Regions from separate parts of the Curtobacterium sp. MCSS17_011 genome, predicted to be linked through region 2. Evidence: predicted binding sites of a transcription regulator. Region 2 holds the regulator's gene; each other region holds the start of a gene.

Region 1 (4,585 bases), on a different contig from region 2:
CGGCGGGCACACGTCGCTGCTGCTGGTGAAGGACCTGGTCGGCGACGTCGAACTGCTCGGCGAGACCATCGACGACGCGGCGGGCGAGGCCTTCGACAAGGTCGCCCGGTTGCTCGGCCTGCCCTACCCCGGCGGGCCGCAGATCGACCGCGCTGCGGCGGAGGGCGACCCGAAGGCGATCCGGTTCCCGCGTGGGCTGACGCTGCCGAAGGACATGGCCGCGCACCGGTACGACTTCTCGTTCTCGGGGCTCAAGACCGCCGTCGCGCGGTGGGTCGAGCGCCGCCGTGACGAGGGTCGTGAGGTACCCGTGGCCGACGTCGCCGCGAGCTTCCGCGAGGCCGTCGTCGACGTCCTGCTGACCAAGGCCCTGAACGCCTGCCGCGACACCGGCGTGGACCGGCTGCTGCTCGGTGGCGGTGTGGTCGCGAACGCCCGCCTGCGCCAGGTCGCCGAGGAGCGTTGCGCGGCCGCGGGCGTGCGGCTGCGGATCCCGCCGTTCGACCTGTGCACCGACAACGGCGCGATGATCGCCGCCGTGGGGGCCCGTCTGGTCGCCGAGGGGCACGCGCCGAGCGACCTCGGCATCGCCGCGGACTCGACCCTGCCGGTGACGACCGTCCAGGTCTGACCAGTTCTGACCCGGTCCTTCTTCGGGAGCCTGTGGGAGGATTCAACCTGGCGTCGGAGAGACCGGACGCCGAGAGGGGTGGACGGTGTCCGATCAGAACGAGTGGCCGAAGCCGGGCGAGACGCCGAACGGACCAGCGAACGGACAGCCCGACGCCACGCCCGCCCCGGACGCCCCGCAGGCTCCGGACGCACCACAGGCGCCGTCGGCCCCGGAAGCGCCACAGAACCCCTACGGCCAGCAGCAGGACCCGTACGCGGCTCCGCAGCAGCAGAACCCGTACGCGGCACCGCAGCAGCAGAACCCGTACGCGGCTCCGCAGCAGCAGAACCCGTACGCGGCACCGCAGCAGCAGAACCCGTACGCGGCACCGCAGCAGCAGAACCCGTACGCGGCACCGCAGCAGCAGTCGAACCCGTACGGTCAGCCGCAGCAGTCGAACGCGTACGGCGCCCCGCAGAACCCGTACGGCCAGCAGCAGAACCCGTACGCGCAGCCGCAGCAGCAGCCCTACGCGTCGAACCCGTACACCTACCAGCCCTACGCGCAGCGCCCGAAGACGAACGTCCTGTCGATCCTGTCGATCGTCTTCGCGTTCGGCGGCATCATCATCTGGCCGATCATCATCCTGACGAGCCCGGCCGGCGCCATCATGGGACACATCGCCCTCGGCAAGATCAAGCAGAGCGGTGAGGGCGGCCGTGGCCTCGCGCTCGCCGGGATCATCGGTGGCTGGGTCCTGACGGGCCTGTTCATCCTGATCGTCGCCCTGGTGTGGATCTCGATCGCGAACGCGTCGGACTACTCGGACTACTCCGACTACAGCTCGAACTCCGGCGCCTTCGTCAGCTGACGCTGACGCGCACGCAGCACCGCAGGCGGCCCCCGGCCGTCAGCCGACCGTGTCGGTGAGCCGCTCGCACAGGATCGCCGTGTGGCGTCCCTCCAGGCGGGTGAGCACGAGCGTGACGCGACCCGATCCGCGCAACCGCAGCCGTTTGCGGAACTGCGCCGGGTCGACGTCGACGCCGCGCTTCTTGATCTCGACGGTGCCGATGCCGTCGGCGGCGAGCCGTGCGGCCAGTCGCTTGACGTCGAGCGGCATCGTGTCGAGCACCCGGAAGCCCTGCGCGAAGGGCGTCGTGACGGCGCGGTCGGACGTGACGTAGGCGATGCCGTCGGAGAGCATGTGCCCGTCGAGGCTGCGTGCCAGGTCGCCGATCAGCCGTGCGCGGATCACGGCGCCGTCGGGCTCGTACAGGTAGGCGCCGAGCGGTCCGACCTCGGCGTCGTCGGCGTCGGCCGCTCCGGTCATCTCGGCGATGCCGTGCGCGCCGATGACGGTGGCGGCGCGGCGGATCCCGGGGCGGGCGAGGGGGCCGAACCACAGGGCGAGCTCCACGACCTCGCGGTCGACCGAGGTCCACTGTGCCTCGGCGGTGTCCGGGATCAGGTCGCGGTCGATGCCCGGTCCGAGCTTCACGCCGGTCGGCGTCGTCGTCGCCGCGGCGAACACGGTGTCGAGCGAGGGCGACCAGTCGTCCGGGTCGGCGAGCCGGCGGGTGTCCGAGTGGCCGGAGGTGCGTCGGGCGGGGTCCATCCACACGCCGTCCATCGAGGACAGGTCGAAGGACGCGGCATCACCGACTTCCACCCGCGCGTTCGGCCAGACCGCCAGGTTGTGGGTCGCGACGGCCGCGGTCACCTCGTCTCGGTCGACGGCGGTGACGTCGAGGTCGAGCGCCGCCATCGCCATCGCGTCCCCGCCGATGCCGCAGCCGAGGTCGGCGACCCGGGTGATCCCCGCGGCGGCGAAACGGCCGGCGTGCTGGGCCGCGACCTGCAGCCGGGTGGCCTGCTCGAGCCCGGCCTCGGTGAAGAGCATGCGGGACGCGAAGTCGCCGAACTTGCCGCGGGCCTTCAGCCGCAGCTTCGCCTGGGTGAGGACGGCCGCGACGAGCCGGGGATCGTGGCCCTCGGCGCGCAGCCGGGACACCACGCGGACGATCTCGCCGCCGTCGGAGACACCGGGGGTACGGTCGAGCAGGGCCATCCCGTCGGAGGTCAGCAGTGCGGTGAGTTCGGCGGCGTCCATGCGTCGATCCTCGCAGGTGCTGCGTGTTCTCCGGATCTGCTGGCACTCGGATTGACCGAGTGCCAGAGGCCCCCTAGAGTTGGCGTTGGCACTCTCCTGTGCGAAGTGCCAACCCGGTTTTCATCTGTACCGAGTCCGTACCGAGAAAGAAGAGGTCACCGTGGCCGTCAGCATCAAGCCGCTCGAGGATCGCATCGTCATCCGCCAGGTCGAGGCGGAGCAGACCACCGCTTCCGGTCTGGTCATCCCCGACACCGCGAAGGAGAAGCCCCAGGAGGGCGAGGTCGTCGCCGTGGGTCCGGGTCGCATCGACGACAACGGCAACCGCGTTCCGCTCGACGTCGCCGTGGGTGACAAGGTCATCTACTCCAAGTACGGCGGAACCGAGGTCAAGTACTCGGGCGAGGACCTGCTGGTCCTGTCGGCCCGCGACGTCCTCGCGGTCGTCGTCAACTGACACCAGTTCTCCTCTCGGACGCCCCGTCCGGCCTGTCGGCCGGCGGGGCGTCCGTGCGTTGTGCGCCTACCCTTCGAGCAGTCGTACGACGGTTCGTGCCGACCGGGAGGCCCGTGGTCCGTCCGGCACGTCGGCGATCGTTCCTAGGATGGTTCCGTGAGTGAACCGAGTCCGGCGCGACCCGTCCGCAGCGAGGCATCCGTCGGCGTGGTGCAGGCCATCGTGGCCTACGGGCTCTGGGGACTGATGCCCCTGCTGTTCGCGGCCATGGCCCCCGCGGCGGCGTTCGAGATCGTGTCGTGGCGGATCGTGTTCGGCCTGGTGTTCTGCGCGGTCGCGATCGCCGTCACCCGGTCGTGGCTCCGGACCCGCACCCTGATGGCCCAGCGCCGCGTGATGCTCGTGATGGGGCTCGCCGCCGTCCTGATCCTGGTCAACTGGACCGTCTACGTCCTCGCGACGACCACCGGCCACACCGTCGAGGCGGCGCTCGGCTACTTCATCAACCCGCTCGTCACGATCGCGCTCGGCGTCGTGGTCCTGCGCGAACGCCTGCGTCCGGCGCAGTGGGCAGCCGTCGGGCTGAGCGTCGTGGCGGTCGTCGTCATCGCGATCGGCTACGGGCAGATGCCGTGGATCTCGCTGGCCCTGGCGTTCTCGTTCGGGCTGTACGGCCTGGTGAAGAAGCGGGTCGGCGGCACCGTGGACGCCCTGAGCGGCCTGACGATCGAGACCGTGTGGCTGCTGCCGATCGCAGTCGTGGCGCTGGTGGTGCTCGGTGTGACCGGGCTCGGCGGCGGGGTGACGTTCACGAGCGAGGGCTGGGGACACGTGGTCATCACCGTGCTGACCGGGCCGGCGACCGCGGTGCCGCTGCTGCTCTTCGCGTCGTCGGCCCGTCGGGTGAGCCTGTCGACCCTCGGCCTGACCCAGTACCTGGCGCCGGTGATGCAGCTGCTCGTCGGAGTGCTGGTGCAGCACGAGGAGATGTCAGCGGGCCGCTGGTTCGGCTTCGGCATCGTGTGGCTCGCGCTCGTGGTGCTGACGGCGGACTCGTTCGCCGCCGCACGGGCGTCCCGTCGCCGGGCGCTCGCACCCGCCGCGGCCGAGCCGGTCTGAACCACGCCCCACGGGCCTCCAGGGCCGCTCGTCGGTCCGTCCTGCGAAGGCGACACATCTTGCCGGTCGTCCCCGACACCAAAGCGAAAGCGACAGTCCCCCGCGGAAGTTCCGGGGGGGACCGTCGCTTTCGCGAGCGGTGCTGGGCTGTGCCCTACTTCTTCACCGCACCCTGGATGGCGCTCTGGTAGACAGGCTTGTTGTCGCCGTCGAACTTGTAGATGCCGATGTAGGCGCTCGACGGGTCGTTGTTGTCGTCGAACGGACCGATGCCGGACGGGCC
Region 2 (4,585 bases):
CAGGACGACGGTGGTCGCGGCTCCGAGCGACGGCACGAGCTGCCCGGTCGTCACGAGCGGCGCCACGACGGGCACGCGCGGACGGATCGCCTGCTTCGCGGCCTCGTGCGCGATCGCGGCCCACCGGGCGCGGCCCTTCTCGACCTTCGCGCCGTCCCACCGGGAGACACTGCGCGCAGCCGACCACGGCACGACCCGGTCGACACCGATCTCGGTCGCCGCCTGCACGGCCATCTCGTCACGGCCGCCCTTGGCCAGGGCCTGCACGAGCGTCAGCGACGGGCGCGGTGCGTCCTGGTGCTCGACGGTCTCGACCGCGAGCTCCAGCGTGTCCTTGCCGAGTGCTGTGACCGGCCCGGACACCACGGTGCCCCGCCCGTCGGCGATCCGCAGGACCTCGCCGACCCGGACCCGCGCCACGGAGACCGCGTGCCGGCCCTCGGCTCCGTCGAGCGACACCGGACCACCGACGGCTGTGCCGTCCAGCGAGTCGACGAGGTACAGCGATGCCATCAGTGGTTGAAGAACCGGTCGCGGAGCTTGCCGAACATGCCCTGCTGGAACCGGGCGAGCTGCGGGGCCGTCGTCTTGTGCGACTTCGCGAGCTGCTCCACCAGCTGCCGTTCCTTGTGGGACAGCTTGGTCGGGGTGACCACCTGGACGCCGACCCGCAGGTCACCGCGTCCGTTCCCGCGCAGCTTCGTGATGCCGCGGTCCTTGATGACCAGGACGTCGGCGCTCTGCACGCCGGGTCGGATCTCGAGCTCGACCGGACCGTCGAGACCGTCGATCGTGGTGGTCGTGCCGAGGACCGCGTCGGTCATGCCGACCTCGAGCGTGGCCAGCAGGTCGTCGCCGTCGCGGCTGAAGACGTCGTCGTGGCGCACGCGGATCTCGAGGTACAGGTCCCCGGACGGGCCACCGGCCGGACCGACCTCGCCCTGGCCGGGCATCTGCAGGCGCAGACCGGAGTCGACGCCGGCGGGGACGTCGACCGGCACGGTGCGACGCGCGCGGACCCGGCCCTGGCCCTGGCAGGTCGGGCAGGGGCTCGGGATGACGGTGCCGTACCCGCGGCACGTGCCGCACGGGGCGCTCGTCACGACGTTGCCCAGGAGCGAACGGACCTGGCGCTGGATGTGTCCGGAGCCGCCGCAGATGTCGCAGGTTCGCGGGCTGGTACCCGGCGCACAGCAGGAGCCGTGACAGGTCTCGCACAGCACGGCCGTGTCGACCTCGACGTCCTTGTGGGTGCCGAAGACGACCTCGTCGAGGTCGACCTCGATGCGGAGCAGAGCGTCCTGGCCGCGTTCGGCACGGCTGCGCGGGCCGGACCCACGGCCGCCGCCACCGCCGCCGCCGAAGAAGGCGTCGAAGATGTCGCTGAAGCCTCCGGCGCCACCGCCGAAGGGGCTGTCGGCCTGTGGCCCGGCGTCGTACCGGCGTCGCTGCTCGGGGTCGCTCAGCACGTCGTACGCGTGCGTCACGTCCTTGAAGCGCTCGGCAGCGTCGGGTGCCGGGTTCACGTCCGGGTGGAGCTCACGCGCCAGGCGGCGGTAGGCCTTCTTGATGTCGGCATCGGAGGCGTCTCGCTGGACGCCGAGGACGTCGTAGTGGTCTGCCACGTATCCCTCAGTCGGTTGGGTTCGGTCGGTTGGTCAATGTTCGCCCAGGAGCTTGGACAGGTACCGGGCGACGGCCCGGACGGCTGCCATGTTCGTGCCGTAGTCCATGCGGGTCGGTCCGAGGACGCCCAGACGGGCCACCTCGCCTCCGGCCAGGTAGCCGCCGGCGACGATGCTCGTGGCGTCGAGTCCGTACTCGGCGTTCTCGACGCCGATGCTGGCCGCCACCGCGATGTCGTCCACCTGCATCTCCCCGAACAACCGGAGCAGGGTGACTTGTTCCTCGATCGCTTCGAGCACGGGGAAGAGACCGCCGGAGAAGTCCTGCTCGCTCTTCGCCAGGTTCGCCGCGCCGGCCATCAGCAGCCGGTCCTGCCGGTTCGCCGCGACCTGCTCGATGAGCGTGGCGACGACGACCCCACCGAGCGTCTGGGCGTCGGGGCGGAGCTGCTGCGGCACGGCTCGCAGCGCGGTCGGGACGTCCTGCAGCAGGAGCCCCACGGTCGCTCCGTTCACCACGGTGCGGAGTTCGCCCAACGAGCCTTCGTCGAGCGGGACGTCGGTCTCGACCACGCGCTGCTCGACCCGGGCGGTGTCGGTGATGAGCACCACCATCAGCCGGGCATCTCCGAGCCGGACGAGCTCGACGTGCTGCACCCGGGCGCGCACCATCGACGGGTACTGCACCAGGGCGACCTGGTTGGTGAGCTGACTGAGCAGCCGGACGGTGCGCCCCAGCACTTCGTCGAGGTCGTTCGGGGCGCCGAGGAAGGTCTCGATGGCGTGCCGCTGCGCACTGGACAGCGGACGCGCACCGGCGAGGTGGTCCACGAAGACGCGGTACCCCTTGTCGGTCGGGACGCGGCCGGACGAGGTGTGCGGCGCGACGATCAGCTGCTCGTCCTCGAGCAGGGCCATGTCGTTGCGGATCGTCGCGGCGCTGACCCCGAAGGCGTGCCGCTCGACGATGGTCTTCGACCCGACGGGTTCACGCGACGCCACGTAGTCGCGCACGATGGCCTTGAGGACCTCGAGGCTGCGTTCACTGACCACGAGCGCCTCCTTTCCCGATCGACCTGGCACTCGGACGTGTCGACTGCTGATCCTACGCCCGACCGCTGACGGCCCGGGACTTCCGGACGGTCGGCCGATACGCTTCCGCCATGACCTACGGACAGCAGCCCGACGGCCACGGACCCCAGCAGCCCGGCGGCCCCTACGGCCACGGCCCCGGCGGCCCCCAGCAGCCCGGCGGACCGCAGTACCCCGGCGGACCGCAGTACCCCTCCGGGTACACCCCGCCGCAGCCGATGCGTCCCGAGGACCAGCGGCTCTGGGCCACGCTGACGCACATCGGCGGCATCTTCTTCAACTTCATCGCGCCGTTGGTCGCCTACCTGGTCCTCAGGGACCGCGGCGGCTTCGTCCGGGAGCACACCCGGGTCGCGCTGAACTTCCACATCACGATGGGGATCGCCTACGTCGTCGGTTCGCTCACGTCGGTGTTCGGCATCGGGTTCTTGATCATCTTCGCCGCGGGCATCGTGTCGCTGGTCTTCAGCATCATGGCGGCCGTCGCCGCGAACCAGGGCCAGTTCTACCGCTACCCGCTCTCGATCGAGTTCATCAAGCAGTAAGCGGCGAGCACTCCGCAGCAAGCAGGCCCCTCAGCCGAGCAACTCCCGCACCACCGCGTCGGCGAGCAGGCGACCCTGCAGGGTCAGGTCGATCCGTCCCCGCACCGCGGCCGACCCGTCCACGAGTCCGCGTGCGATGAGGCCGGCGACCCGGCCACGGGCCTCCTGGCGGATCTCGCTCGTCGCGAGCTCCCCGCGGACCCGCGCCGCGAGCAGGAGTCGCTCGACGTAGCGCGTCTCGTCGTCGATGGTCTCGCGGCCGGCGGCCGGGGACTCCCCCGACAGCACCCGGTTCGCGTACGCGGCCGGGTGCTTGACGTTCCACCAGCGCGTGCCGGCGACGGCGGAGTGCGCGCCGGGTCCGACGCCCCACCAGTCGTGGCCCTTCCAGTAGGACAGGTTGTGGCGACTCGCGTGCGCGTCGCCGCGCGCCCAGTTCGACACCTCGTACCAGGAGTAGCCGGCGTCACCGAGCACCTGGTCTGCGAGCTCGTACATGTCGGCGGCCAGGTCATCGTCGGGAGCGGGGAGCTCGCCGCGGGCGACCATGCGGCCCATCGCTGTGCCGTCCTCGACGATGAGCGAGTACGCCGACACGTGGTCGGGCTCGCAGGCGATCGCGGCGTCGAGCGAGGTCCGCCAGTCGGCGAGGGACTCCCCCGGGGTCGAGTAGATGAGGTCGAGCGAGACGTCGAGTCCCTGCTGCTTCGCGAGGTCGACGACCACGGGGACCCGGAGCGGATCGTGCGTGCGGTCGAGCGTGGCGAGCACGTGCGGCACGGCGGACTGCATGCCGTAACTGATCCGGTTGAAGCCGCCGGCCCGCAAGGTCTCGAGCGACGCCGCGTCGACGGAGTCCGGGTTCGCCTCGGTGGTGACCTCGGCCCCGGGCAGGATGCCCCAGGTGTCGTCGATCGCACGGAGGATCATCGCCAGGTCGGACGCCGGCAGCATGGTCGGGGTGCCGCCGCCGAAGAAGACGGTCGACACCGGCCGCCGCGGCACACCGGAACGGTCGAGCACGGTCGCGGCCCACTCGATCTCGCGCACGGCGTGCCCGGCGTAGTCGTCGCGACGCACGCCGCGGAGCTCGGACGCCGTGTAGGTGTTGAAGTCGCAGTAGCCGCAGCGCACCCGGCAGAACGGGACGTGCACGTACACGCCGAAGGGCACGTCACCGGCGGCGGGACCAGCCCCCGGCCCGGCAGCGGAGCCCGCTGCCGCCCACGGCGTGATCAGGCCGTCCGCTGGTGCTGGATCGGCGATCGGGAGAGCACTCGGCATGGACTCCATTCTCCGTCATGATGGAGCCATGGAGCACCA
Region 3 (4,585 bases), on a different contig from region 2:
CGTCGAGACGCTCGGGGTCCTCCATGTCGTGGCCGAACAGGGCCTGGCCCCACTCATAGGTGCCGTCGACGGCGGTGGCGTAGGGGTCGAGCAGGAGCTTCGCGGCGTTGTGGCGCAGGCCGTTCGCCGGGTCCCACGCACCGTGCACGCGGAAGCCGTAGCGGGTGCCGACGGTCACGCCGGGCACGACGTCGTGGAAGGTGTAGCCGGTGCGGTTGCGGAGCTCGGTGCGGTGCTCGGTGCCGTCGTCGTCGAAGGTGCAGAACTCGACCCGCTCGGCGGTGCTCGAGAACAGGGCGACGTTGGCGCCCCCGTCGACGAGCGTGACGCCGAGCGGGGTGCGCGTGGAAGTGGTCATCCTCCCCTTCTACCGGCCGGTCGCTGTGCCGCCGGCAGCCAGGCGTACCCCTGGCCGGTCAGGGCGGCGGCGGGACGAGCTGCTCGAGCAGCCGCAGCACCCGCTCGCCGTCGACCGCGTCGGGGTCCAGCAGCCACTGGACCTGCAGCCCGTCGGACGCCGCGATGCTGAGGCTCGCCAGGTCGGCCGGGTCCAGGTCGGCGCGGATCCGGCCGCTCGCCTGGTCCGCCTCGATCAGTGCGGCGAGTTCGGCGCGCAGCCGGGCGAAGCGTTCGCGCATGAAGTCGCGCGTGGCCGGGTGGCCCTCCTGCACGGCGTCGGCCGCGAGGGTCGTGTACAGCTGCACGAGCCCCGGCACGGCCCGGTTGCGTGACGCGCTCTCGCGCATGTCGCCGATCGCAGACTTCATCCGGTCGGGCGCGCCCTGCTCGCGGACCTCGTGCTCCCGGTAGACCGCGAGCAGCAGTTCGTCGCGGCTCGGGAAGTAGTGGCGGAGTGCCGCGTGCGTGATCCCGAGGGCCTCGGCCACCGAGCGCAACGATGATGCGTCGACCCCCTGCTCCGCGACCATGCGGATCATCTCGTCCAGGATCTGCGTCCGCCGCTCGGCGCCCTTGCGGTACCCGCCGCGGCGCGGCTGGGCCGCGTCGGCGTCGTCCGCGGGGTGGGTCATGCACCCAACTTACCGCTGGAAGGTTTTCTCGCCACCGTCCGGTCTGGAGGCCCGTGGCGGGCGCACCACGGGCCTCCCGTCCGTCTCTGGGTCGCGTCGCACCCCGCCGGGTCGCGTCAGCCGGGCGCGCCCGCGTCAGTCCTGGTCGTCGACCGTGTACTCGTCGACCGGCGCGGGCGTGCCCGCGGCGAGCGCGTCGACGATCTTCGTGAGCGAGTCGGCGAGGACGGCGTTGTCCGCGTCGGGGAGTTGCTCGAGCACCTCGACGACGGCCGCGTGGAAGCGCGCGTACGAGGCGTCGATCTTCTCGGCGGCCTTGTCGGTCGGGGCGAGCACCTGCGCACGACGGTCCGTGGGGTGCGCCGTGCGCGACAGCAGCCCCTTCTGCACGAGCCCGTCGACGATCTTGGTGACCGATGCGTTCGAGACGGCGAGCATGACGGCGAGGTCCTTCGGACCCATCGTCCGGCCGTCCCGGTGCGCCTGGAGCATGTACCGGACGGCGAGGAACTCGTTCTTCGACAGGCCGCTCTCGATGCGGGCGGATTCGATCTGCTGGTCCTCGGCGTGCTGCAGGCGCAGCAGCGCGTCGACGGCGGTCTTCGCGACCCGGGACTCGGGTTCGCGGGCGTAGAGGTGGACGTGCTCTCGACGGACGACGGTCAACGGCATGGGGTCATGCGCTCCTTGCTAAACGGCAGGCGTGGTGAAGAAGTCCGCGTAGGACGGCTCGGAACGACCGGCGAGCAGCGAGGGGTCCTGGATGCGACGTTCGACGTACGCGTCGATGATCGCCGGGTCGGTGAGACCGACGCGGGTGTGGCTGCCACCGATCCGTGCCGTCCGAGGCATCCCGGAGTACGTGCTGTGCATGTCGTGTCCCGCCCTTCTTGCTTGCCGTGTGTCCCCTGCGGACAGCTGAACTCTTTCACGAAGTGAACGGTCAGTTCAACGAACCATTCGCACTGTGTACGTTTTGCGCGCCGAACGGTTCGGCGGCATCCGTCAGGGCCGTCAGGAGCTGCAGGAGTGCCGCCCGTCGCGGCTCGTCGAGCGGTGCGAACAGGCCGTCGAGCACCCCCTCGGCGATGCGGTGTCCCTCCTCGAGCACCCGCCGACCGTCCTCGGTGACGGTGTGCTCGATGCGGCGGCCCCGGCCGGCGGTCCGGGTGATGAGCCCACGGTCGAGCATCCGGTTCGCGAGGGTGCCGAACGCCTGGTCGCTCTGGAACGTCGCGACGGCGAGGTCGTGCCCCGAGGCACGGGGCATCCGGTCGATCGCACGCAGGGCGTCCCACTGCACGAGCGTCACGCCGAGGTCGCGCAGGGCGGCGTCCATCGTGCGGTGGTTGCGGTACTGCGCCCGCTTGACGGCGTGGCCCAGGGCTTCGAGGTCGGTCAGCATGGTGCTATGGTATCAACACTCGTACATAAACATGTTGATACGGAGCACTCATGACCGACTCCCGCACCCGCACCGCGCTCGTCCTGCACGGCGGCGGCGGCCCCAGGACCGTCGCACCGATCGTCGCGCACCTCGCACCCGCCTTCCACGTCGTCGCCCCCACGCACCCCGGGTGGGACGGCACCCCGTGCCCGGACGGGATCGACTCCGTCCCGGCCCTGGCGGCCGCGTACCTCGAGCAGCTCCTCGCCGCCGGGGAGCAGGACGTCGTGCTCGTGGGGTCGTCGATCGGCGGCTGGATCGCCCTCGAGATGGCCGTGCAGGCAGCTGCCGACGACCGGTTCGCCGCGGTCGTCGGTGCCGTCGTCGACATCGACGGCGTGGGTGCGGTGGTCGAGGGCGAACCGATCGCCGACTTCTTCGCCCTCGATGCCCGCGGGCTGGCCGAGGTCGCCTGGCACGATCCCGAGCGGGGGTACCAGGACCCGGCGTCGGTCACCGAGGAACAACAGGCGGTGCAGCGGTCGAACGGGCAGACCATGGCGGTCGTCGCCGGCCGGTCGATGAGCGACCCGACCCTGCTCGGGCGGCTCGGGGCCGTACGGGTGCCGACGCTCGTGGTCTTCGGTGCGAGCGACGGGGTCGTGACGCCGGCGTACGGTCGCGCGGTGGCGGCGGCCGTGCCGGGTTCGGTGTTCGCCGAGGTCCCGGCCGCTGGGCACCTGCCCCACCTCGAGGCCCCCGCGGCCACGTGGGCGGTCATCGACCCGTTCCTCGGCGGCTGATCGGCGGTCGACGGTTCTCGGCGTCTTCCGAGCGATCTTTTGGCACTCACCAGGGTCGAGTGCTAAAACGGTGGCAGTTGAGTCGAGGGGACTCAACGAGAACCACGAAGGAGTTGATTCCGATGACGATGAACTTCGACCCGTTCCGCGAGCTCGACCGACTCGCGGGTTCACTCCTCGGCACCGCCGCCGGCCCGCGCTCGATGCCGATGGACCTGTACCGCACCGGGGACCACTACGTCCTCGACGTCGACCTGCCCGGCATCGACCCGGGCTCCGTCGACATCGACGTGGACGGCTCCGTCCTGACCATCCGCGCCGAGCGCACCCTGGGCGCGCCCGAGGGCTCGCAGTGGCTCACGCGTGAGCGCCAGCCCGGCACGTTCGTCCGACAGCTCACGCTCGGCGAAGGCCTGGACACCGAGCGCATCACCGCCGGGTACGACAACGGCGTGCTGAGCGTCACGATCCCGGTCAAGGAGTCCGCGAAGCCGCGCAAGATCGCCGTCACCGTCGGTGGCGCGTCGGAGCAGCTCGCGGTCGGTTCCGGCGCCGCCGCCGAGTGAGGAGCTGAGCGATGACGTCCGTCCTGCTGAACGCTGTGGTCGCGGTCCTCGTCGTCACCGCGGCGCTCGCGCTGACGAGCCTGGACCGGCGCACCGCCGTGCTCCTCGGGGCCACCGGCAGCCTGACCGGCACGTTCCTGACCTGGGTCGCCGCGCCCCGGCTCGTCGAGCAGTCGCTCCTGGCGCCCTGGGTCGCGGCGGTCCTCGGCACGGCCCTGCTGATCGCGGGGTGGAGCGCGGTCCGCGCCTACTCGGACATCTTCGAGGCACCACGCGACGAAGAACCCGAGACGGGGGCACTGATGACCGTGGGCGGGTCCGCCCCGTCGGTGCGGTGACCATGTGACGGACGGGAGGCCCGGCGCACGTCGTGCGCCGGGCCTCCCGTCGTTCCGTCGGTCGCGTGGGCGACCGTCGGGACTACTCCTTGTTCAGCTTGTCCTGCACCAGGCCGGCCGTCTTCTCGACGACGTTCGGCAGCTCGGTGGTGCCGTAGAGGCGGACGTCGGGGTGCGTGGGCGGGGGCATCGGGACCGAGGTGGTCGGGCCGTCGTGGTACGAGTACTCGCCCTTGCCGTCGAACGAGGGGCCGCTCGCCCACGGGCCGTTCTTCGCCTCGGCACCGTCGGAGAAGTTGAGGTACTGGTAGTTGACCTCCTGGTTCTCCTTCGACTGCGGGAAGTTGCTCGGCACGGGGAAGCCCTCGACGCCCTTCTCGCGCAGCTCGGCCGCGGCGGTCGCCCACATGTTCTGGTGCATGGTGTCTCGGGCGATGAGGAAGGACAGCAGGTCCCGCAC

The links. The regulator HrcA, encoded in region 2, represses chaperone genes, less so after heat shock. The targets are predictions, from matches to a motif close to TTNGCACTCGNNNNNNNCGAGTGCNAA.
Region 1: the regulator HrcA is predicted to act here: its motif matches at 2,766-2,792, upstream of groES (co-chaperone GroES).
Region 3: the regulator HrcA is predicted to act here: its motif matches at 3,261-3,287, upstream of DEJ17_RS10780 (Hsp20/alpha crystallin family protein).

Annotation. Positions count from the first base shown of each region.
Region 1 covers NZ_QKLE01000015.1:70,778-75,362, forward strand. The annotation lists gene tsaD (tRNA (adenosine(37)-N6)-threonylcarbamoyltransferase complex transferase subunit TsaD) at 1-631, shown strand, start outside; gene DEJ17_RS17560 (DUF4190 domain-containing protein) at 717-1,484, shown strand; gene DEJ17_RS11545 (class I SAM-dependent methyltransferase) at 1,524-2,726, opposite strand; gene groES (co-chaperone GroES) at 2,887-3,183, shown strand; gene rarD (EamA family transporter RarD) at 3,340-4,302, shown strand; gene DEJ17_RS11560 (ABC transporter substrate-binding protein) at 4,457-4,585, opposite strand, start outside.
Region 2 covers NZ_QKLE01000007.1:112,259-116,843, reverse strand. The annotation lists gene DEJ17_RS07490 (16S rRNA (uracil(1498)-N(3))-methyltransferase) at 1-513, opposite strand, end outside; gene dnaJ (molecular chaperone DnaJ) at 513-1,625, opposite strand; gene hrcA (heat-inducible transcriptional repressor HrcA) at 1,659-2,678, opposite strand; gene DEJ17_RS07475 (DUF4870 domain-containing protein) at 2,789-3,262, shown strand; gene hemW (radical SAM family heme chaperone HemW) at 3,293-4,546, opposite strand; gene DEJ17_RS07465 (HAD family hydrolase) at 4,575-4,585, shown strand, end outside.
Region 3 covers NZ_QKLE01000014.1:14,031-18,615, reverse strand. The annotation lists gene glgX (glycogen debranching protein GlgX) at 1-358, opposite strand, end outside; gene DEJ17_RS10805 (TetR/AcrR family transcriptional regulator) at 417-1,031, opposite strand; gene DEJ17_RS10800 (MarR family winged helix-turn-helix transcriptional regulator) at 1,167-1,703, opposite strand; gene DEJ17_RS10795 (hypothetical protein) at 1,722-1,904, opposite strand; gene DEJ17_RS10790 (MarR family winged helix-turn-helix transcriptional regulator) at 1,975-2,436, opposite strand; gene DEJ17_RS10785 (alpha/beta fold hydrolase) at 2,487-3,221, shown strand; gene DEJ17_RS10780 (Hsp20/alpha crystallin family protein) at 3,344-3,787, shown strand; gene DEJ17_RS10775 (hypothetical protein) at 3,799-4,125, shown strand; gene DEJ17_RS10770 (manganese catalase family protein) at 4,208-4,585, opposite strand, start outside.